3 regions of the Thermocoleostomius sinensis A174 genome follow, and region 2 is predicted to be linked to each of the others. Evidence: riboswitches for the same ligand, from Rfam matches in the RefSeq annotation. Region 2 holds a riboswitch; each other region holds the start of a gene.
The links. Region 2 has a riboswitch for cyclic di-AMP ahead of OXH18_RS06345 (NfeD family protein). Riboswitches for the same ligand answer to the same signal wherever they lie in the genome.
Positions count from the first base shown of each region.

Region 1: linked by a shared signal. The riboswitch ahead of OXH18_RS19635 (ArsB/NhaD family transporter) and the one ahead of OXH18_RS06345 (NfeD family protein) in region 2 are both predicted to bind cyclic di-AMP.
Region 3: linked by a shared signal. The riboswitch ahead of ntrB (nitrate ABC transporter permease) and the one ahead of OXH18_RS06345 (NfeD family protein) in region 2 are both predicted to bind cyclic di-AMP.

Region 1 is NZ_CP113797.1:4,545,112-4,552,505, forward strand. Features, by position in the region: gene ureC (urease subunit alpha) at 1-1,603, shown strand, start outside; gene OXH18_RS19630 (lipoate--protein ligase family protein) at 1,709-2,464, shown strand; gene OXH18_RS19635 (ArsB/NhaD family transporter) at 2,521-3,858, opposite strand; cyclic di-AMP (ydaO/yuaA leader) riboswitch at 4,107-4,281, opposite strand; gene OXH18_RS19640 (cryptochrome/photolyase family protein) at 4,423-5,853, shown strand; gene OXH18_RS19645 (hypothetical protein) at 5,854-6,303, opposite strand; gene OXH18_RS19650 (FHA domain-containing protein) at 6,488-7,394, opposite strand, start outside.
Region 2 is NZ_CP113797.1:1,455,470-1,462,863, reverse strand. Features, by position in the region: gene OXH18_RS06350 (tetratricopeptide repeat protein) at 1-1,772, shown strand, start outside; cyclic di-AMP (ydaO/yuaA leader) riboswitch at 2,009-2,216, shown strand; gene OXH18_RS06345 (NfeD family protein) at 2,380-2,673, shown strand; gene OXH18_RS06340 (hypothetical protein) at 2,891-3,616, opposite strand; gene OXH18_RS06335 (hypothetical protein) at 3,642-3,767, shown strand; gene OXH18_RS06330 (GNAT family N-acetyltransferase) at 3,911-4,429, shown strand; gene OXH18_RS06325 (DUF4332 domain-containing protein) at 4,433-4,885, opposite strand; gene OXH18_RS06320 (serine/threonine-protein kinase) at 5,010-7,076, opposite strand.
Region 3 is NZ_CP113797.1:4,747,911-4,755,304, forward strand. Features, by position in the region: gene OXH18_RS20460 (CmpA/NrtA family ABC transporter substrate-binding protein) at 1-1,191, opposite strand, end outside; gene ntrB (nitrate ABC transporter permease) at 1,322-2,176, opposite strand; cyclic di-AMP (ydaO/yuaA leader) riboswitch at 2,308-2,523, opposite strand; gene dnaG (DNA primase) at 2,630-4,624, opposite strand; gene tftA (hormogonium tapered terminus morphoprotein TftA) at 5,130-6,494, shown strand; gene OXH18_RS20480 (YbaB/EbfC family nucleoid-associated protein) at 6,584-6,934, opposite strand; gene murB (UDP-N-acetylmuramate dehydrogenase) at 7,083-7,394, opposite strand, start outside.

The DNA.
Region 1 (7,394 bases), 2.7 Mb from region 2:
CTACACCACTTATGGTGACGAGGTGAAATTTGGTGGTGGCAAGGTGATCCGAGATGGCATGGGGCAGTCGCCCATTTCCCGTGAAGGTGGAGCGGTGGATGTGGTGATTACCAATGCGCTGATCCTGGATTGGTGGGGGGTGGTCAAAGCCGATGTGGGGATCAAAAACGGCAAGATTTGTGGCATTGGTAAGGCGGGCAATCCGTATATTCAGGACAATGTGACGATCGTGATTGGCCCCGCCACAGAGGCGATCGCGGGTGAAGGCATGATCCTCACCGCAGGTGGCATTGATGCGCATATTCACATGATTTGTCCCCAGCAAATTGAAACGGCGATTGCGTCGGGGGTTACTACTATGATTGGCGGTGGTACAGGTCCCGCCACCGGAACTAACGCCACAACTTGTACACCAGGTGCGTGGAATATTCATCGCATGCTGCAAGCAGCCGATGCGTTTCCGGTCAACATTGGTTTTCTGGGTAAAGGCAACAGTGCGCAGGCGGTGGGACTAGAAGAACAGGTAGAAGCGGGGGTCATTGGACTCAAGTTGCACGAAGATTGGGGTACAACTCCAGCAGCGATCGATACCTGCCTCAGTGTGGCGGATGCATATGATATTCAAGTGGCAATTCACACCGATACCCTCAATGAATCGGGGTTTGTGGAAGATACGATCGCGGCTTTCAAACATCGCTGTATTCACACTTACCACACCGAAGGAGCCGGAGGTGGTCACGCACCTGACATCATCAAAGTTTGTGGTGAACTAAATGTCTTGCCCTCATCGACTAATCCTACTCGTCCCTACACGGTGAATACTCTGGAAGAACATTTGGATATGCTGATGGTCTGTCACCACCTCGATCGCGGTATTCCCGAAGATGTGGCCTTTGCTGAATCGCGCATTCGTCGAGAAACGATCGCCGCTGAAGATATCTTGCACGACTTAGGAGCCTTCAGCATGATTTCGTCAGATTCACAGGCTATGGGTCGGGTGGGAGAAGTGATTCTGCGCACCTGGCAAACGGCTCATAAAATGAAAGACCAGCGCGGCGCGTTGCCGGACGATAGCGATCGCCATGATAATCTACGGGCAAAACGCTACATCGCTAAATATACAATCAACCCGGCGATTACACACGGTATTGCTGACCATGTGGGGTCGATCGAAGTCGGTAAACTGGCGGATCTCTGCCTCTGGAAACCCGCCTTCTTTGGCGTTAAGCCGGAACTGGTAATTAAAGGTGGACTCATTGCCTGGGCCCAGATGGGCGATGCCAATGCCAGCATCCCCACCCCACAACCTGTCCATATGCGCCCGATGTTCGGCAGCTACAGCGGAGCCATGCACAGCACCTCGCTCACCTTTGTTTCAAAATCGGCTCTAAAAGCAGGGATTGCTGACAAGCTGAAGTTGCAAAAAAAAGTAGTGGCGGTGGGGGGAATTCGCAAAATTACCAAAAAAGACATGAAACTAAATGATTTGCTGCCACAAATTGAGGTGAATCCTGAAACCTATGAGGTGCGGGCAGATGGCGAACTGTTGACTTGTGAACCGGCAACGGTGTTGCCAATGGCACAGCGGTATTTCTTGTTTTAGGAGAGGCTTCACAATGTTTCGACTATGCCTCAAACTACCTCCCTAACCCTAGGAACCGAAGCTCTCGAAGTCCTCCAACGTTGAGGGATTTATGGAGGTACTCTCATGAATTATTCAATCTGGCGCTACATTCCCCCGATCGCGGCTTCTGGTGCTGTGCAAATGGCTGTGGATGTATGGTTGTTGGAACAACATCGCCAAGGCAACCATCCGCCTACTCTGCGGTTTTACACCTGGAAGCCGATCGCCCTTTCTTTAGGTCATCATCAGCGGCGCTATCCTGATGCTTGGCGAAACCTAAGCTGGCAAGGACAGCCGATCGAGTTGGTGCGGCGGCCCAGTGGCGGACGGGCAGTGTTGCATCAAGGCGAGCTTACCTATGCTGTGATCACGTCTGGCATTCCGGGGACGCGCCTGCAAGCCTATCGGCAGATTTGCCAATTTTTGATTCAGGGCTGGCGAGCGATTGGCATAGACCTGCATTACGGAGAGGCGGGGCGCGGCTATATTCACAACCCCAATTGCTTTGACACAGCCACCAGCGCGGATTTGGTGACAACAGACGGGATTAAGTTAATTGGCAGTGCCCAACTACGACGAGATACCGTCATTTTGCAGCATGGCTCCATGCAGCTTATGCCCGATCCGACTCTGTTTCGTCAGGTGTTTGGCGTAGAGATACAGCCGATCGCTCTGCCCAATCACTTGAAGCAAAATCTGCATCACCAGGTGATCCAAGCGCTACTAGATGCGGCTTGTACCTGCTTTGACATTCGGCTTGAAGCTCGACCGCTATCAGAAACCGAATGGGAGAGGATATGCTCGAGTGATTGTGTCAAGCAAGCATCTGCTTCGATCTAACTATCGATTTGCGTAACAGTAGAATGAAGGGAGCGATTGAGAAGATTTGCCGTACTTTATACCAAAAAACGTGCCAACACGTAGATTGCGGCGGCCATCAGTTGCATGATCATAACGGGAATCCCATAGTGTAAGAAGGTTTTGAAGGGGATGCGCCGACCGTGCAATTCAGAAATTCCTGCCGCTACAATATTAGACGATGCCCCAACTAATGTGCCGTTACCGCCCAGAGTTGCCCCAAACATCATGGCATAGAACAGCGGCATTACCTCGGGTGGAAAAGCTCCTTGATAGTCAGCTTGCAGAATTTCGTTACCAGCTAGGCCCACATTGACAATGTATTCTTTCAGTAATGGAACCATTGCCACCACCAGCGGAATATTGGGAATAACGCTAGACAATAACCCGACAAAAAACAGCAGCGCGATCGAGCCTAAGGCAATATTTTGACCCAACACGATCGTCAATAGACCAGACAAGCTGCTAATCACACCTGTTTTACCGAGTGCTCCAATTAACACAAACACACTCATGAAGAAGATCAACGTACTCCAGTCTACATCGCGCAAAATATTGTTGACCGTATCGATTTTGCTGTGATGGGCCAACAGCAGCGCAATGCCGGCTCCCATCAACGCGACAGCGGCCGGGGAAAGAGGAACTGGCAGTGTCTCACCAATAGCAAAGAACAAAAGCACAAAAAACATCAGCACGCCACCGGCTGCCAACACCCCTGGATGATTAATTTTGGGACGCGGCAAATGCTCTAGATCAGCAAGTTGTGTGTTCCAAATAGGGGAAAATAAGGCTGGCAGCAACAACACGATCGTCACGATCGCTACAACCCCGCCTAGGCTTAGACGCCCCAGGTAATCGAGAAAGGTGACATTTACGGCATCCCCTACAATGAAGGTGGCTGGATCGCCCACCAATGTCAAAAGTCCAGCGCTATTCGCCACAAACACCATCAAAATTAGCAATGGCACAAAATCTACGCCAATTTCTTGAGCAATGGGCGGCAACAGTGGAGCCAATAACATTACTGTGGTGGCATTGGGTAAAACGGCGCAAATCGGAGTTGTAATAGCTACGATCGCTAACAGCAGGCGTTTACCGCTGCCCTTAGCCAGCATCACCATTTGGGTTCCCAAATAATCAAAAATTTTAGTAGGTTCAAACGAGCGTACCAGCACCATGACTCCAAAAAATAGTGCCAAGGTAGCATAACTACTGCTGATATAGCCAATCGCCTCTCCTAGAGTAATCACGTTGGCAAACACTAGCAACAACGCACCCAGAAAGGCGGCAATCATCAGGTGAACCCATTCGGTCATCACCAAACCAATCACTCCAATAAAGGTGGCTGTTGCCACAATCGCTTGCCAATTTTCCACAGTCTTTCTCCACAATGGTTTGAGCAGTACAAACAATCGACAGAACAACACCCCTCGGCATGAAAGCGATTGCATCGGCGGAGTCAAGATACAACCGCACCACAGCGTTGAATTGGATAGAGCAATCAGAGCGATCAAGTCATCCTGTGCGTTGTACAGGCCGCAAGACCCGTGTTGTCCTTTCGCTCATATCCTTTGGTTGGGAAGCTGACGAGCGCACCGCATTTGATTGTGAAAATGCTGTCTCTTCAGTCCCTCTCGATGCCTACGGAGTTAGCTGACGGGCGAGGACTGAGAGGTGTCCTTCTTGGAAAGGTTAAAGTACTAAGGCTCAAGGCTAAAAGATTTGATTTATCCTTTGTCCTTCATCCTTTAAAAGATTTGCCCCGAATGTTGGTTCCTCCGCTTCAGCAGGTTCATGGATGGCTCTCAGTTAGTTCCTGCTGAATTAGGCTGACAATACAGTATTTGGTTTGATCCATCCTATCACCCGCTCTCGTGGTCGGCAATCTTCTACAATGGCAGCGAGTAGGCCGAATGAACGGACGTTGAGCGAAAAATGGCATGGCTGATCTAATTTTGTTTTGGCACCGTCGCGATTTGCGCATCTGTGACAATGTAGGGCTAGCCGCGGCTAGACAACACAGCACTAGGGTAGTGGGCGTGTTTTGCCTCGATCCTGGCATCTTAAAAGGGGATGATGTGGCAGCGGTTCGAGTGACTTATATGATGGGCAGCCTCCAAGCGCTTGCAGAAAACTATGCTCAGGTAGGCAGCCAGCTTTTGGTGTTGCAAGGATCGCCAGCCCAACAAATTCCAGCGTTGGCACAGACGTTACAAGCACAAGCGGTTTTTTGGAACAAGGATGTAGAACCCTATGCCAGAGACCGCGATCGCACGGTGGCAGATGCTCTGAAACAGGCAGGCATTGAAGTGCAAGCCTTTTGGGATCAATTACTTCACGCTCCTAGAGAAATATTAACGGGGACGGGTGCACCTTATACGGTATTCACTCCCTTTTGGCGCAATTGGCGCAGTCGGGGGAAATCGGCTCCTGCACCCAATTTAGAGAGTGCCGAGGGTTTGACGGAGGCTGAACAAGACCAAGCCAAACAGACAGGCTGCATTCCATTACCTTCGGCGAAGGACTTGGGGTTTGGGTGGGATAATGAGTTGCCCCTCTTACCTGGAACACAAGCGGCTCACGATCGCCTAGAAGAATTTTGTGACCAATCCATCGACGAATATCGAGAACGGCGGAACTTTCCGTCGGTGCGTGGTACGTCACAACTGAGCGCGGCGCTCAAATTTGGTACGATTGGCATCCGCAGTGTATGGGCAGCAACAGAAATGGCCCTGTCCGAGTGTCGTAGTGATGAAGCTCGCGATAACATTCATACCTGGCAACAAGAATTATGTTGGCGCGAATTTTATCAACATGCTATGTACTGCTTCCCAGAACTGGCGGAGGGGGCGTACCGCGATCCAATGAAGGATTTTCCCTTTATCAACAACCCAGAACACTTTCAAGCGTGGTGTGACGGTCAAACTGGGTATCCGATCGTTGATGCTGCCATGCGTCAGATGAATCAGATTGGCTGGATGCACAACCGCTGTCGGATGATTGTTGCCAGTTTTCTCACCAAAGATTTGATCACTGATTACCGTTTAGGTGAAAAGTATTTTGCACAACGGCTAATTGATTGGGATTTATCCGCTAACAACGGTGGTTGGCAATGGAGCGCTTCTAGTGGCATGGACCCAAAACCTCTGCGAATTTTTAATCCTGCTAGTCAGGCCCAAAAGTTTGATCCAGAAGGTGAATATATTCGCGAATGGGTTCCGGAATTGCGGAGTCTGGATACAGAACAATTGGTGACTGGGAAAATTTCTCAGGAGGAACGCGATCGCTGCAACTATCCTGTGCCGATTGTTGATCACAAACAACAACAGAACCGCTTCAAAGACCTGTATCAACAACAAAAAACCAAGTAATCAGTAAACCCTGCGCCATTTACCAATCCATTCACCGCCGCGAAACCGCCAGCGAGGAAACAGTAACCGCATAATTACCCAAGAAGCCAAATAAGTAGAGATCCATACAGCACCATAGTGTAGAACAAAGGTTCCTAGGTTAAAGTGGCTGCCATCAATGAATGGTAGCACGTTCAATCGGACCAAAATTGCCAGCAACACGCCCTCAGCAATGCCCGCTAGCAACTGAAATGCCCCTGGCCAGTCGTGATCCCACATAAACTTCTGCAAGAAGTTATAGAGAATGTCCCAAAGCAGCCCGAACAGAGCCACATAAAACAGCACCCAATAGTAGGATGTGCCAGGTTCTGTACCCAATAATCCTGATGCAAATTTCCAAGTTGTAATCAGTCCAATTGTAGCTAGAAGAAAGATGCGAGTTTGCCAACGGCCAAACAGTGTAGGGGTCATAGGTGTAAGGTTTTGGTGAATAGGTTTTAACGGGAAGTCGGTAATGGGTAAGCAATGATGGGTAATGGAACGAGAATTAATAATAAAAACGGAAGTGAGAGCAGACGATGCTACTTCTTGAATCGATCGATCAACAATCAACAATCAGCAATTATTAATTATCAATTACCAATTACTAACCCCTCTATGGCGATACATTCAACGCCCATTTACACCACTGCCACAGAGAACCAATGCCTTCTAAGTAGCGAATTTTAGGTGCTCTGGCAGCAGCGAGGGACTCGGCCGATCGATGGGCAGCATATTGCAATCCCAAGAAGGTATCGACAGGAGCATACGGCCCGCCCAATGTGATCACTCCTGCTGCATACATGCGTCCACGATTGTTGCGCATTTTCTTGATTTCAAAATCATTCTCAACGTGCAAGCGCATCTGTGGATTCAGGTCTAGGTTGTAGTGATCGATGAGATCGCGCAGTAGGGGATTCTCGCGTGGGTCTGACACCAACCCGGTACAGTCAATCACAAAATCAGCTTCGATGCGTTCGACCCCTTCATAGCCGCGACTCTTAATATAGGTAACAGGTTGCCCTTTCTCGTTTTGGTCTACTTTGTCAACCTGACCAAACTTGATGGTGTACCACCCTTCTTTTAAGCCTTCTTTGACGGTTTTGCGCCAATTTCCTCGGCTAGCGGTGGTCGTGCCACCCCAAGCTTCCAGTAACTCTCGTCGCCGCAATGGATCGGCTGATTCCAGCTTAGCCCGCATGTCTCCGCCCCAGGTTCCTTTGGGCCAGTTAAAGGGTTGAAATTCCCAGTGATTTTCCACAAACCGCTTGGCAAAGCCAAACCGATTACCAGATTTTGGCGTGCGGCTGAGATGAATGACCGAAATACGCGGATTCTCTTTACGCGCCTTATAAAGCCGATCCATTACCTGTGAACCAACAATACCAAAACCGCGTACAACCACAGTTCCACCAAATTTCTCTAGATGTTCGTATACATGATCATGGGGTTCATAACCATGTACTACGGTTTTTACATCTCCCGTTCGCTGCCGATATTCTTGTAAATCATTCAAGAGTTTA
Region 2 (7,394 bases):
CAGCCTTTTCGTGGCTCGCACTAGGAGATTTCGATCGGGCGTTTGCACTACTGCGATCTGTGATTCAACCCCAGCTACCCTATGTGCAAGCCTACTGGCAATGGACAGAACAAGCCAGAAATCGTTCCGATCAGAGAAATTCGCCTATCGATGAACTGCTGCAAGCGCAGATTGCCTGCGGGCGCTTTTTTTTAGCCCTCCATCAACAACAAGCTTCGTCGGTCATAGCCAGTTATCTAGCAGACGTCTACGTTCATCGAGCCGCTGCACTTGCTAGGTACGGTGGCAACGGTCAAACGCAGCAAGCCAAACTCTACTACGAGCAAGCTTTACAGCTTCAGCCCGATCGCCTCGACCCCAACCGCAACTTAGCAAAGTGCCCGTTGAAACAAGCTCAGCCACAATCGCAACTCTCAGCCGCGATTGATCCCAGCCAACCCGACCTCACCTCAACAGTCTGGACAGGGTTCCATACGTCCACTCAAGAGTGGCTCACGACCCATGCCGCCACCACCGACTACCGCTGCTTAAATTGGATACGATCGTGCTTGACTTGTCCTGCTGCTGACACAAGAGGGGTCGTTGCTCCGCAATCACCAGTTGCTTCACAATCACCCATTGATTGTCCGGTTCACTTCAATCCCCTCACTCCATTCCCTATCCCTGCGGTCTGTCATGGACTGAACTGTTCGCCTTGCCTCAAGCGTTTGTTCCAGGCTTTTCAATTAACTCAGATAGACCAGGGGATTCATCGCTGTCGTGGACTGCCGTCTATTCAAGCTTCGCCGTTGTTCACCGTTACAATTCCACAGGGCAAGAGTTGGGCTACGCCACAGCAAAATGACTGGCTAGTGTGTCACACGATCGCGGTTTCAACACCGGATGATTCTCTATTTAACGATTTGTCGCGCACGTATCCTGGTCACTTGCCCGGCTGTCCCTACTCCTCTAGACCCCCGCAATTGCCATTGCCCAAAGCGCGCCCGATTCCGATTTCAGGTACCGTGGCTATTCTGACAGGTTTGTCAGGGCATAACTACTATCACTGGATAGTAGACATTCTGCCTCGTTTGGCGCTGTTACAACAAAGCGGCTTTCCCCTCGATCAAGTCAATCGATTCTTCCTAAACAGCATCCGCCAACCCTTTCAACGAGACACCTTGGCCGCGCTGGGCATTCCTTTAGAAAAAATCGTGGAAAGCGATCGCCAGCCGTTTATCCAAGCTAATTGTCTATTAGTTCCCTCCTTCGCAGGCCCGTTGGGTTGGCTAGAAGCGTGGGCCATGGACTGGTTAAGGCAACAATTTTTACCATTAGCTGAGGCAATTGCTGCCAACACTCAATTACCCGAACGGATCTACATTAGCCGCGCCCGCGCCAACCACCGACGAGTGTTAAACGAAGTAGCGATAATCGACCAACTAAAAGCCTATAACATTACTCCGATTCAGTTAGAAACCCGATCGTTTGCCGAGCAGGTCGCTCTGTTTGCTCAGGCTAAGCTGATTCTGGCTCCCCACGGAGGCGGGTTAACCAATCTCATTTTCTGTCGCCCTGAGACAATCGTGATTGAGTTCATCAACCCTGCCTACATCCGGCACTATTACTGGGTCATCAGCCATCAGCGATCGCTTCAACATTATCTGGTTAGTGGTCAACCCTTTGCAGGAGAACCATTGCGGCAACTCATGTACACCAATCCTCTACTTGAGGACATCTGGATTCACCCAGAGCAACTCGTCAATTTTTTGCGATCGTTGCGTATCAAATAAAACAAGATTCAAGCCGCTCTTCCATCAGCAATATTAAAACTCATCTTAAGACGTAAGCATTGACTTGCATTTTTGTTTAAGCTAATATTACGAACTCAAACTTTAGTTGGAGTGACAAGGCAACCGTAGCAAAATTGACAAAGCAAATTCAATGATCCAACAACGTTGACGAAATTTTGACGAGAGTGCTACCTTACAATCTTAAATCTGTTAGTCAGCCTAATTCAGATCCACCTTCATTCAAAATGACAAAGAGATGAATCTGAAACGGAGGAACCATTCCTTGGGGCGAATTTTGAAAAAGATAAAGCGATGAGAGATAGACAAAACTGAATTTAACCGTCGTCGCTCTGACCTTGAGATTTAATGCTTTAGCCTTTTCAAAAGGGGCACCTCTCAGCCCTAGCCCGTCAGCTAACTCCGTCGGCAGTGAGGGGAGACTGAAGAGTCAGCATTTTTACAGCTTGATCTCCTTCAGTGTCCTCAGGCCTCTTGAGTGACGCTTTTTTGCTTTTTCTAAGTGAATCTACGGCGTTACTTAGTGCATCTATTCCTCACTAACTGTTTTGCGATAGTCAAGTGAGTTTCACGACAAGGAGGAATTCCAATGGTTATGTCTTCGCTCAACAAATTCTTCAACTCCACGGTTTCAACCGCCCTTGAGGATGCTGAAAATGCCTCTTTAACAGCTATCTCTCGATTTCAATCCGTTGGAGAAGCGATCGTTGATGCTGTGATTCAACCATCCCAAAAAGGTCGCGTTCGCTTTCAAGGGTCATGGTGGTCGGCCCAATGCAATCGAGATGTCACCCTGTCGCCAGGTGAGGTGGTTCGAGTGATTGGTCGCAGTAACATTACGCTACTGGTAGAACCTCTCCGTCAAATGTCTGAAAGCGCTTAGCCGAACAACCAGGTAGGCTCAGGTTAAGTTGGCGATCGGTTCCTTTGCATTGGTCTAGCAATGAAACCCTGATCTAAATCCTACTCTATGAACGTCTTGGCGCTAAGGGGTGGGGAACCTCCCACTCCCGTCAGCCCATACGGGTCTTACCCAATCGCTTGTGGGTAGAAAATGAACCAATTAGGGTAAAGCAGGCTCAGCCGTACCGTTAGTTTAGTTATCGAAACCGACCGAGCAGGCGTTGTCGCACTCCTTCAGCAATCTTTTGCCCCAAGTATTCTGGAATGAGACTTTCGTTTGGCCCTAATAGGTAAAGAATCAGTCGTGTTCGCCCTCGCCAAACCAGAAGATTGGCATTGACAACAAGCAAATCTTCTTGCCAAATCGCATACATGACCTTGTAGAACAAGCCTGGTTGGTTGTCTGCCTCAATCAGTAGGGCTGGCAAATGAAACACTGGATCGACATAAAATTCGGTTTCTACTTGTTCGAGACCCGCATCGAGGTTAAATTCAACGGCTAGCATTTCTTCCACTTCAAATCGCCCTGCTAGGGCTTCACGAATGGCACGACAAACATTGTCAGCCGTTTTGTCGGGAAGGGCTTTGCCGCCGCGCGATACTACGAGCTTGATGAACACCAACATGGGGGGATCAATTTGCCCATACAGGCTAAGACTATGAATGGTGAGACCGTAAGCTGCCAACACACCAAAAATATCGCTTAGTAGAAACGAGTGATTGCGGTAGGCAAAATGCAAGGTGCTGCGGTTGCTTTCAGAACTGAGTTCAATTACAGCTTGTCGAGATTTGTAAAGCTGGTAGGCTAGCCGTAAATTTTGTAGTTGAATTTCACTGCTGACGAATTGCTCGTAGAACTGAGGAAACGCACGGTTGAAGCGTCTCAGTAGCTCTAGTGTGGATGATTTCAAACCCGAAGCCATAAGCGGGGCGAATTCCAAGTCGTGAATGGTAGAGCCGCATCACGATCAATCCTCGGACGGAACCCGATCGATCGGCGATTGCACAGTTGCCTATTTTCATCTTTCCCAAAAACAAAACGTAGCCGTGCTACAGACGGCGATCGATTTTTAGCAGCCGCAACGTTACGGCTGTTATCTGCTTGAAATCTTCGTCTTTTTGAGATCTATTTTGCCGAAGGTGCAGTGGAAGCAGAAGCACAGCGATATACTTACTATTACTGCTATATGACTCTGTACTAACTTGACCGCACTCGCATGGGTTTCTGGAAGAGCTTATTCAGCACCTCTGATACTACTACTGCACCCAAATCGATGGAGGCTGACGGGCTAGCGTCTCCTGGTATGGTAGTAGAAAATTCTCGCATTTTTTTTAGCACCGATCGAGACATCGACCTCTATGAGTTAGAGGAACTATGCGATGCGGTGGGTTGGTCACGTCGTCCGCTCCGCAAAGTAAAAAAAGCCATTCAACATAGTTTTTTGGTGGTTTCTATGTGGGAGCAACGAGGGGCCCAACGCCGCTTGATTGGGTTTTCCCGTGCTACGTCTGACCATGCCTTCAATGCCACCATCTGGGACGTGGTGGTTCATCCTGATTTTCAAGGCAAAGGATTAGGGAAAGCCCTGATGCGACACATGATCAAGAAACTACGTAGTGAAGACATCAGCAATATTACGCTATTTGCCGATCCGCATGTAGTCGATTTTTATCGAGGTTTGGGCTTCATGTCCGATCCAGAAGGCATCAAGGGGATGTTCTGGTATCCAGACTAGGCTTTAGCCTTGCAAAAGTAGCTGCCGAGCTTCATCGATCCAGGTAGACACTTGATCCAGGCTGGGGCAAAGGTCTTGACGCTGCATGGTTGCCACTTGTAGTTTGAGGATTTGTCGATGCAGGCGAGGTAAGGAAGTTTGAGCAAGTTGGGTGGGCGAGCTAATTCCAGCATGAAGCAACAGCCCACAGTAATCACACCCAACGCTGGGAATTTGCGCCAGGTTTGCCAAAGCAGACCATTTATTGACGTACTGGACATGAACTTGCAACCGAGCCGCCAAGTTTTGTCGCTGAGCCGGGGTTTGAGATTGCTGCAAGAGTTGCCCAGTGCTGTGAATGCCACAAGATTTTAGTCGTGCTTGCTCACGATCGCTGAGACCCGGCAACCGATCGATCGTCCAATTGGATCGAGAAGCGCAGCGAGTTGATTTAGCATTGCGATGCTTCGCTTTCATGAGTGTGAAAATACTCCAATCAACCATGACAAATTATCAAGACAAATTATTAAATACCTGATTAAACTGCGGCAGCATACATTTATTCCCAATTCCGACTCCCGGCTCCCCACTCCCCTTTAACTTAAAGCGGTCCATCTAACTCAACACGTAGAAAGAAAGTTGTGGGTTGATTAGCTATCACATCGATCGAATAGTCGCCACCGCTCAAAAACTGGCCTTGCCACCCGCGCACTCTGCTGCCATTCTGTGCAAATCGACCATCAGGTGATCGAACATCCAACACCACATCTCCTTGTAACACCTGCACCAATAAATCCTGTCCAGGAGCAACGTTTACCAAATAGCGACGAACCACCGATTCGCTCGCCTCACCTGGAAAATCGAGAGGGGAGCCGATCGGTACGTCGAGGACCTGCGTATCAACGACGGGGTCGGGACTAGGGTCGGGCGTTGGACTGGGGTCGGGGCTAGGGTCAGGACTAGGGTCGGGCGTTGGACTGGGGTCGGGACTAGGAACAGGACTGGGGTCGGGCGTTGGACTGGGGTCGGGGCTGGGGTCGGGACTAGGAACAGGAGACGGAGTTGGCTCAGACGGTTCTAGGGCGACATTAAAGCGATAATAGCTTTCTGGCACATTTCGACGCGGCCGCACTTGAATGGTATAGTCTCCTGCACTGAGTGTTCCTCGCCAATTCGATCGAAATTGCGACGCTTGCTCATTGACCGGGTTGCCATCGGCAGCCAATACCCCCAAGATCACTTCTCCCTGTTCCACTGCAATGCTGAGTTGCTGCCCATCCTCGGCTGTGAAGGTGTAGTTGTGGAGTTGATTGGCTCTCGCAATTCCTTCTACGGGCACAATCGCTCCCGTTGGTTGGAGGGCTTCTAGCTGCACATTAACTATACTGGGTTCTCCCGCTGCTGGAGGGTCAGGCGTAGGAGGGAGGGTGGGATTTTCGATCGGGGCAGGGGTGGGACTGGCGATCGGGGTAGGTTGCGTGCTGTTGAGAATGGCGCTGACAATTGCCCAAGCGGCAATTCCTGATACAGTGGCCAACCCAATGGTGGTTAATATCAGGGCTACTGGATTCTCCCAAAATGATCCGTCATGGGTAGGTGGAGCGGTCGCGGCCGATCGCCGTTCTACTGGGAGGGGTTGCCCGACAGGACGGGGCATTGCCTCTGGGCGTTGCCCAATAGCCACCGTGGGCACACGGGAGTCAGTTTTCCTGGGTTTGATCGCTCGATGACCAGAGGCGGGGGAAGGCGGGGGAGGCGCCGCTGAGGGGGAGGCCAAAGGATTGGGAGACGCGATCGGGAGGGTGCGAGTGGTGGATGAAGGCGGCGGACTGATCAAGGCTTGTAGTGCGGTGATTACCTCCTCTGCCGATTGATAACGATCGGTCGGACGATAACTTAACATCCGCATTAACACTTGCGCCAAGCCAGGACTGAGCGTAGCCCACCGCTGCCATTGCCAGGTCAAGGTTTGATCGTCATATAATTCTTGGGGTTCACGACCAGTTCGTAAAACCAACGCCGTTACCGCCAGCGCATAGAGATCGCTATTGGGGTAAGCACGTCCAGTCTGCATCTGCTCACTAGGAGCATAACCCATTTTCCCCACCGTGGTTGCTTGAGTTTGGGTATCCGGTGCGTGCAGACGAGTCGCAATTTCCTTAACCACACCAAAATCAATTAAAACAGGCAAATTATCCTGCTCACGCAACATAATATTGTCAGGAGCAATGTCTCGATGAATAATACCTTTGCTGTGAATGTGCGCCAGTACGGGTAATAACTGCTGAATCAGCCACAGCACTTCGGCTTCCGAGAAGGTTTTGCCCTGAGATTTATAGTCTAAGAGCAGAGCGCGGTAGGTTTTGCCTTCTACATAGTCTTGGACAAGGTACAGACGTTGATCCTCTTCAAACGTGGCTCGAAATTGAGGAATTTGGGGATGCTGAATTTGGTAGAGCGTTGCCCCCTCTCGCTGAAATAACTCCTTAGATTTATTGAGTGCATAGTCGCTTTCTCCGAGTGGGCTAAACTCCTTCAGCGCACAGCGTTCGTTGAAGCGTCCCAGATCCTCTGCCAAGTACGTTCGACCAAAACCACCCTGCCCTAGCACCTTCAGCAAACGGTAGCGATTTTGTAACACAGTTCCAATTGGAATCGATGGTTGCATGGCAGTTTAGTCAACCCTCACAGTACGGAAACAAATAACGCGGAAATGATAAGCAGCTAGAGACAATTCAGAGATCATCTCTCATCGCAGATTACTGAAGATAACAACACTCCAGAAGCACCCGTAATCCGGAAGCCATGGCTTCGGAACCAATATAGTAGCTACACTGGCGATCGACCCACAACCAAGCATCATATCAACGGGTTTTAATCTTCCCCATTTTGCCTAAATTTACGTTGAAACGACGACACTCATTGCAGCCAATTAGAGTTCAACAAGGCTAGGTGGAGGCGCTAAGATGCTTTCACTAACCCACTT
Region 3 (7,394 bases), 2.5 Mb from region 2:
CCAAAGGAAAGTGGAATGATCGCCCGGTATGGTAGCAATGTCCGAGGGCATGTTGAAAAATATCGTAGTATCGTTGGATTGACGTACCCGTGGCTTGTCGTCAAAGCCACCATAGTTATAGTTGCCAATTAGGGCCGGGCCAGTGAATTTGGTAACGCAGTCGGGCAATGAGCCAATGTTGTCAGGGGTAATTGGGGTGGGTGTTTGGCAGGTTCTGGGTTTGGCTCCGGTGAACGATCGTGCTGTGATGATTTTGGCCACCTCTTCGCGGTTGGCCGGGTCGCTGCAATATTGACAAGCTTCGATCAGAGCTTTGACTAGCGATCGATAGGTTTTAGGATTTTGGTCAATAAAATCTTCCATCACCGCCAAAACGCGATCGGGGTGTCCGCGCCAAATCTCCTTGCCTTGAGCAAAGGTAAAGCCGATCCCTTCGTTGCCCGTGATGGCGCGTGTGTTCCAAGGTTCCGCCACCATATACGCTTGCATATTGCCGATGCGCATATTGCTGACCATTTGCGGTGGCGGAAAGATGATGATGCGAAAGGCTTCGATCGGATCAACCCCTACGGCTGCCGCTAGATAACGCACAAAATACTCGTAGATGGCGGAACTAAGCACCACTGCCCATACCCGGCGCTCTGGCGGCAGTCCTTCAAAGTAGCGGCGAAAATCTTGCCCAAACTGCTCAATGTCGCCATTGTATTCGTACAGCGGGCGGACTCCCGCTTCCCACATAGCCCGGTTCATGGTCATGGCGTTGCCATGGCGGTGAATGGTCATGGCAGCAGACATTGGCGCATGGCGTGCCCCCTCGGCTCCAATTCGGGCGTTGGTCACGGCTCCAGATACCACAGGAGAGGCATCGAGGCGACCAAAAATCACACCATCGCGGGACGTAGCCCAACTAGCCTCACGGCTCAGCCTGACATTCAAGCCATACTTGCGAAAAAAGCCTTTCTCGTAGGCAATGGCAAACGGAGCACAATCATTCACAGGAACGAAGCCGACAGTCAAATTCGGTTTTTCCAAAGTGCTGGGATCTATAACGGGTTCGATCGCCAAAGCAGCTTGTGACACGAGTGAATTCTGGGTTTGCCGTCCACCCGTGACGCCGCACGCTGCCAGCGCAGAGGCCGCTGTAAATCCACCTAACCCATAGAGGAGCGATCGTCGATTGATGAAACTCATGGATACCTCTTGTAGCGTTGTTGTGATGCATGAGTAACTGTTTGATGGCGTGAAGGACGCATCAGTCTAGTTATGAAATATTGAAAACTTAGTCAAATTCCTATGCTTTGAACCGCCATAGTGCAGGACATCAAGCTTGTCTGACCTTGGCCGATCGATGCGTCACCAGTTCTTGCAGCTTGCCGATGAGAAAATCCAGAACCAACCCCGTGCCCCCAATCACCAAAATGGCTAGGAAGACAGAATTCAAGTTCAAGCGACTCCACTCGTCCCAGACGAAAAATCCAATACCAATTCCCCCCGTCAACATTTCCACCGCTACAATCACCAGCCAGGCAATCCCCAAACTGATACGCAGTCCGGTGAAGATATAGGGCAGACTGGCTGGCAAGATAATCTTGGTGATTTGTCGCCACCGGGGCATTTCCAACACTCGCGCTACGTCTAAGTAGTCTTTAGAAACACTGGAGACCCCCAATGCGGTATTGATAATTGTGGGCCACAGCGACGTAATGAAAATGACGAAAATCGCAGACGGGTTTGCCAAGTTAAAAATTGCCAACGCGACTGGCAACCAAGCCACAGGCGATACAGGTCTAAAAATTTGAATAATTGGGTTAATGGCGAGCATCGCTTTCCTAGACATACCAATGAGTAGCCCGATCGGAATAGCCACCAGTGACCCCAACAGAAACCCCAAAAACACCCGCCGCAAACTTGCCAGCAGCAACCAACCAATCCCTAAATCCCCCGGCCCACGGCGGTAAAAGGGGTGCAAAATAAAATCTAAATTTGCCGTCAGCGCTTCCCACGGAGTCGGCAGCAAGTTTGAAAACCATGTGGCAATCCACCAGATGAGAAGTACACCAGCCACTCCCAGTAGCGGAAACAGCACCGCATCTCTAACTAAAGCCGGTTTGAGCGATCGACGCCAAACAGCATGTGTCATCAGGACGATCGCCTGAATATTGAATTGCAGCAGCATCAAGCCCTCCTATGGGTTGAAGTGGTTACGCACAGAGCAACACCCCCTGGCAGAACCAGGTGCAAAAAGCGTCACTCTACCAGATCAGAGGACACTGAAGGCCATCAAGCTATAAAAATGCTGTGATATCTTCAGTCTCCTCTCAATGCCGACGGAGTTAGCTGACGGGCTAGGACTGAGAGGTGTCCTTCTGAAGAAGGTTAAAGTATCAAGCCTGAAGGTTAAAGCAGTAAGAGTTAAACTCAATCTTGCATATCCTTCACCTTTAGCCTTCTCAAGATTCGCCCCAAAAAGAGTGGTTCCTCCGCTCCGGATAGTCTGTTCATTACATCTAGCTTTGATGACTAGGACTAGTGCCGGATTAGGCTGACAAGTTGATTTCTATACACTTTAAACGCTGTAAAACAAGGTTGTCAATCATTCTTATGGCAGACTCATCAGAGAATACTAATGCTATTCATTAGAAGATCTTAATGTAGCATAATACTCTCCGGCCCACGGCAGTTGGGCAATATCTTCTAAAGTAGTCTGGCGCTGTTGTTGATCTAGTTCAGCAATCCGTTGATTTTCAGCATAGATTTGTTGTTGATAGTACAGAGACAGTTCCGCGTTTTCACGGCAATCGGTCTGTTTCCAAAGGTCGAGAAAATGTCGCCGCCGTTTTTCGCACATGACCCGTTCGATACTGGCGATCGAGGCTCGAATCACCAATGGGGCCCGCACAATGTCGCGTCTAGTTTTTTCATCGAGTTGAAATAATTCATAGACGAATGCAGCCTTATCGGGAAACTCGGCACAGTGATCTTGCAGTTGAGAAATTAAATCGAGGGGTTGGGGGCTAGGGGTTGGGGATTGGGAATTTAGAGCCACTTCTAGTCTCTGATTGCCAATCCTTGACTCCTCAAGGTACAAGATCTGCTGCCACAAAAAGCGGTGGTGGCTTAAGCTAAAGTCTAGATCACGCTCCTCTAGGGATTCGCGAATTAACAATCGCGTCTCAGGCAGGTGTAAATAGAGCCGCAGCAGTTGCGCTTCTGATTCCTCTAACAGCGATCGATCGCCAGGTCGCTGCCATTTTTGCGATCGGCCATGCCATCGCTGTCCGCGTACCTGAGTGCGCAAGTCAGATTCAAGCTGCACAGTTAACCGAGCATTGCCCTGACTTAGCAATTCGGCACAGGTGTGAATATAGTGGGTACGCAGAGTGGCGTTCGGTAATTGTCCTAATAGTTGCACAATCTCCTGCGTTGCCTGTTGAAACTGATCGGCTTGGCTGAGGTCTGCCTTAAACAAGGTCTGTTGAATTTGCCAATCTAGCCATAGGGGTGCTTGCTCAATCAGAGCTTGATATTCGTCGGGCGTGTGGATTTTGAGGAACTCGTCGGGGTCTTTACCATCCGGAATATTCAGTACGCGTAGTTGCACTTCACCTTTATAAGCAAGATCGGCTACTTCACCAATCGCCCGTTCCGCCGCTTTTGTACCGGCTGCATCAGCATCAAAGTTCAGCACCACCTGTTTCGATTCGGTGTAGCGCAACAGTTGCCGAACCTGCGCCAAACTGAGAGCGGTTCCCAACGAGGCCACTGCATTAGTAATTCCAGCTGTATGCAGTGCAATGACATCGAAATATCCCTCTACCACGATTGCCTGATCTTGCTTAGCGATCGTCGTTCGGGCCTTATCAAGGGCAAACAGGGTTTTGCCCTTATCAAACAATTCAGTTTCGGGCGAGTTGAGATACTTGGGCTGTTCATCTCCTAGGGCACGACCACCAAACCCAATTACCCGCCCCTGCAAATCGTGAATTGGAATCATCAAGCGATGGCGAAACCGATCGTAGTAGCCCCGTTCCCCCTGACGCGGAATAATCAGCCCGGCTTGCTCTACTAATTCGACGGGGTAGCGCTTTTGTTCTACCAAATAGCCATACAGCGTTTGCCAGCCACTCGGAGCATAGCCTAGTTGGAACTGTTGGATGGTTGCGTCAGTCAAATGGCGATCGTTGCGCAAATACAGTAGGGCTTGTTCCCCTTGCGATTGGTGCAGCGCATGTTCATAGAAGCGAGCCGTCAGTGCCAGCACTTCGTAAAGCTGTTCGCGTAGCGAAATTTGCCGCTGCAATTCTTGTCGCTGTTGCGGTTCCAGGGTCTTGACTGGCACTTGATAGCGTTTAGCCAGATCGAGGACAACATCGGCAAACGATCGTTTGTTCAGTTCCATTAAGAATTTAATACCATTCCCCCCTGCCCCACAGCTAAAGCAGTAGTAAAACTGTTTGCTGGGGCTGACGCTAAAGCTAGGGGATTTGTCATCATGAAATGGACACAGCCCTACAAAGTCTTTGCCCTGTTTACGCAACACGATGTGTTCTGAAATTAAATCCACAATATCGACGCGCTGTTTGACGAGATCGATCGTGTCTGGATGAAGGCGAGGAATGTCCATTGAGCACCAAATCTAACCAGTAGCTTGTTCCTTGAAATGACTCTGTGCAAATATCTGCCAGCCATCAATAAAGGGCAATGAGTTACGCCAAGTCAGATGAGGCTTTCATTTGCCTTGCTTTGACCCACTGCCCCCCTAGTTATGAAGGTCATCAGTAGCGCGATTTTAGCGTAGATTTTTGAAGATCACCGCTATATGTAGCGTAATTTATAAAAGTAAGCTACTCTAAGGCGTCAAGTTAGTTATGAACTTGAACATCTGTTACTTGAAGAAGCTAATAGTTCAAATGTATCACTACCACAAGAAATTGTAAACTTTTGTCGTTAGACGGACAGCCCGATCGACAGGCGGTAAGTAGAGCTATTGCCTTTTGTTTTCTGACCGTATTTCTAACCGTAATCGGGCTTATCTCGAAACAACAGGGTGGAGTAAGCCTTTAAACCCATCGAGGAGTGGGCAAAAAGACGATCGAAACATACATACGAGAAATGACGGAGATCGGGGAATGGGACGAATTTTTGTGTCAGCCGGGTACAGCAGCAATCGGGATGATGATTTAAGCTTTGATACTCATACTGGATTGGAAGCGCAAGAAGTGCTTTCGGTGCGGGATGTCGTGCTGCAACAGTTGCGATCGCACCAGTATGAAGGGGTGGCGGTTCCGCCAGAGTTTACCCTGCCACAGATGATTGATTGGGTTAACCGTCGGGCCCATCCGGGGGATATCTTATTGGAGTTACGAGCCAATGCTAACGATGTTACTCAATCAGGTACAACGGCCTTTTATATTGCCTGTAACTATGAGCGCAAGACCCAAGCTGAACAATTGCTGCAAGCTTATTTGCGACGAGTTCCACAATTACTGAACCGAGGAGCAAAGTCCGATCTGCAATCGCCCCTCGGACAGCTTGCGGTTTGTCGTCATATCAACGTGCCATCCCTACAACTCACGATCGGGTCTCTTTTAGATGCAAACGATCGTCGTCTTCTGCAAACTCAGCGACAAAATGTAGCACTGGGCATTGCCGAAGGGCTAGCGATTTGGAGTCGCGCAGTTTCTGCATCCCTTTCAAGCACGACTCCTTCAGGCACAACCGAACCGCCTCAGACTACCCAAGTCACAATCTTGGTGAATGGCGCCACACATGACGAGCGAGGAGTATTAGTGAATGGAAATGTATACGTACCCATTGATTTAGTGGATCAACTAGATATTGATCTGCCGCTGGACGCAACCATTCGCCGCATTAATCATTATGGGGTTGTGCTGGTGCGGGCGATCGACTTACGGGAATTGAATTTATCCGTGTCTGTTTACGAGCAGGATCATACTCCAATCGTTGCGCTGCGATCGTCCTTACCAATTGCGATTAACCAGATGGAGCAAATCATGGGTCAGGGCCACACTTCTGAAATCCAACTAATGATGTTTTTGAAAAGCCAAGGAACCGACGGATTTAGTCGCTTTCCCGAACTGCCTAAGCTTTACCGCGAAGAAGCCGCGATCGAAGGGGTAAATTACGACATTGCCTTTGCGCAAATGTGCATTGAAACCAACTTCTTGGGGTTTGGGGGGACTGTAAAACCCGAGCACAATAACTTTGCCAGATTGGGCGACAACCACAATGGCGGTGAAGCCATTTTTGCCAGTTCTCGTATCGGCGTTCGGGCCCACATTCAACACCTCAAGGCCTACGCCAGTAGCGCCCCCCTCGTGCAGGCGATCGTCGATCCGCGTTTTGGCTGTGTCCGTCGAGGCATTGCCCCCCATCTCAGCCAACTAAGTGGGCGCTGGTCTGCGGATCTGAACTATCACCACAAAATCCTAGCGATGCTCAGACGGCTGTACGAGTCGGCAGGTTTTCTTTAATGAGAAGCAAAGGGGCATATCCTACTTGAACTCAGTTGCCCCTTTATAGTCTGGTCTATCTTTGTAATCTTTCAGCCGTTGGTCTTTTCTTAAAACCCTGGTAAGTTCAAGCCACCAGTTAGCTCTTCCATCTTTTCGCGCATGGTTGCAGTCGATTTGATGTAAGCATCCTTCATTGCAGCCGTGACTAAATCTGAAAGCATTTCTGCACCCTCGTTCATCGCATCAGGAGAAATTTCCACCCGACGCGGCTCTTGATTACCGCTTAACACCACCTTGACTGAACCGCCACCCGACTCGCCTTCAATTTCCATCATCTCCAGCTCTTCCTGGAGGCGCTTGGCTCCTTCTTGAACCTGCTGTGCTTTCTTGAGGGCTTCGGTTAGCTCTTTCATTTTGCCCAAACCAAATCCGAAGCCTTGTCCTTGTCCTTTTGACATAACTCTTCTTTGCCCTATTGGCTAAACAACGAACTAAACACAATGAACTAAATCTAGACTTGTCAGCACAACCTGATTTCAGATTTGCAACAAGCGAATGGGAAGTTGAGCTTCCTCAAGTTATACCTTATCTCCAATAGAAACGACTTCATGCCGCTTGAAACTCACCCAACATTTTCACTTCTGGATGCAGCCAGAGCGACCACTGTTGTTCCACTTGCTCTTGGACATGGTGAATTAGTTGAAAAATATCGCTGGCGGAGGCACCACCACAATTGAGGATGAAATTGGCGTGGCGTTGTGCCACCTGTGCGCCGCCAATTTGATAGCCTTTAAGTCCCGTTTGTTCAATTAACCAGCCCGCCGTATAGGGAGGAGGATTACGAAACACACTGCCACAACTTGGCAAATGATAAGGCTGAGTGGTACGCCGACGATTGAGGTGCTCGGTGGTGGTAGC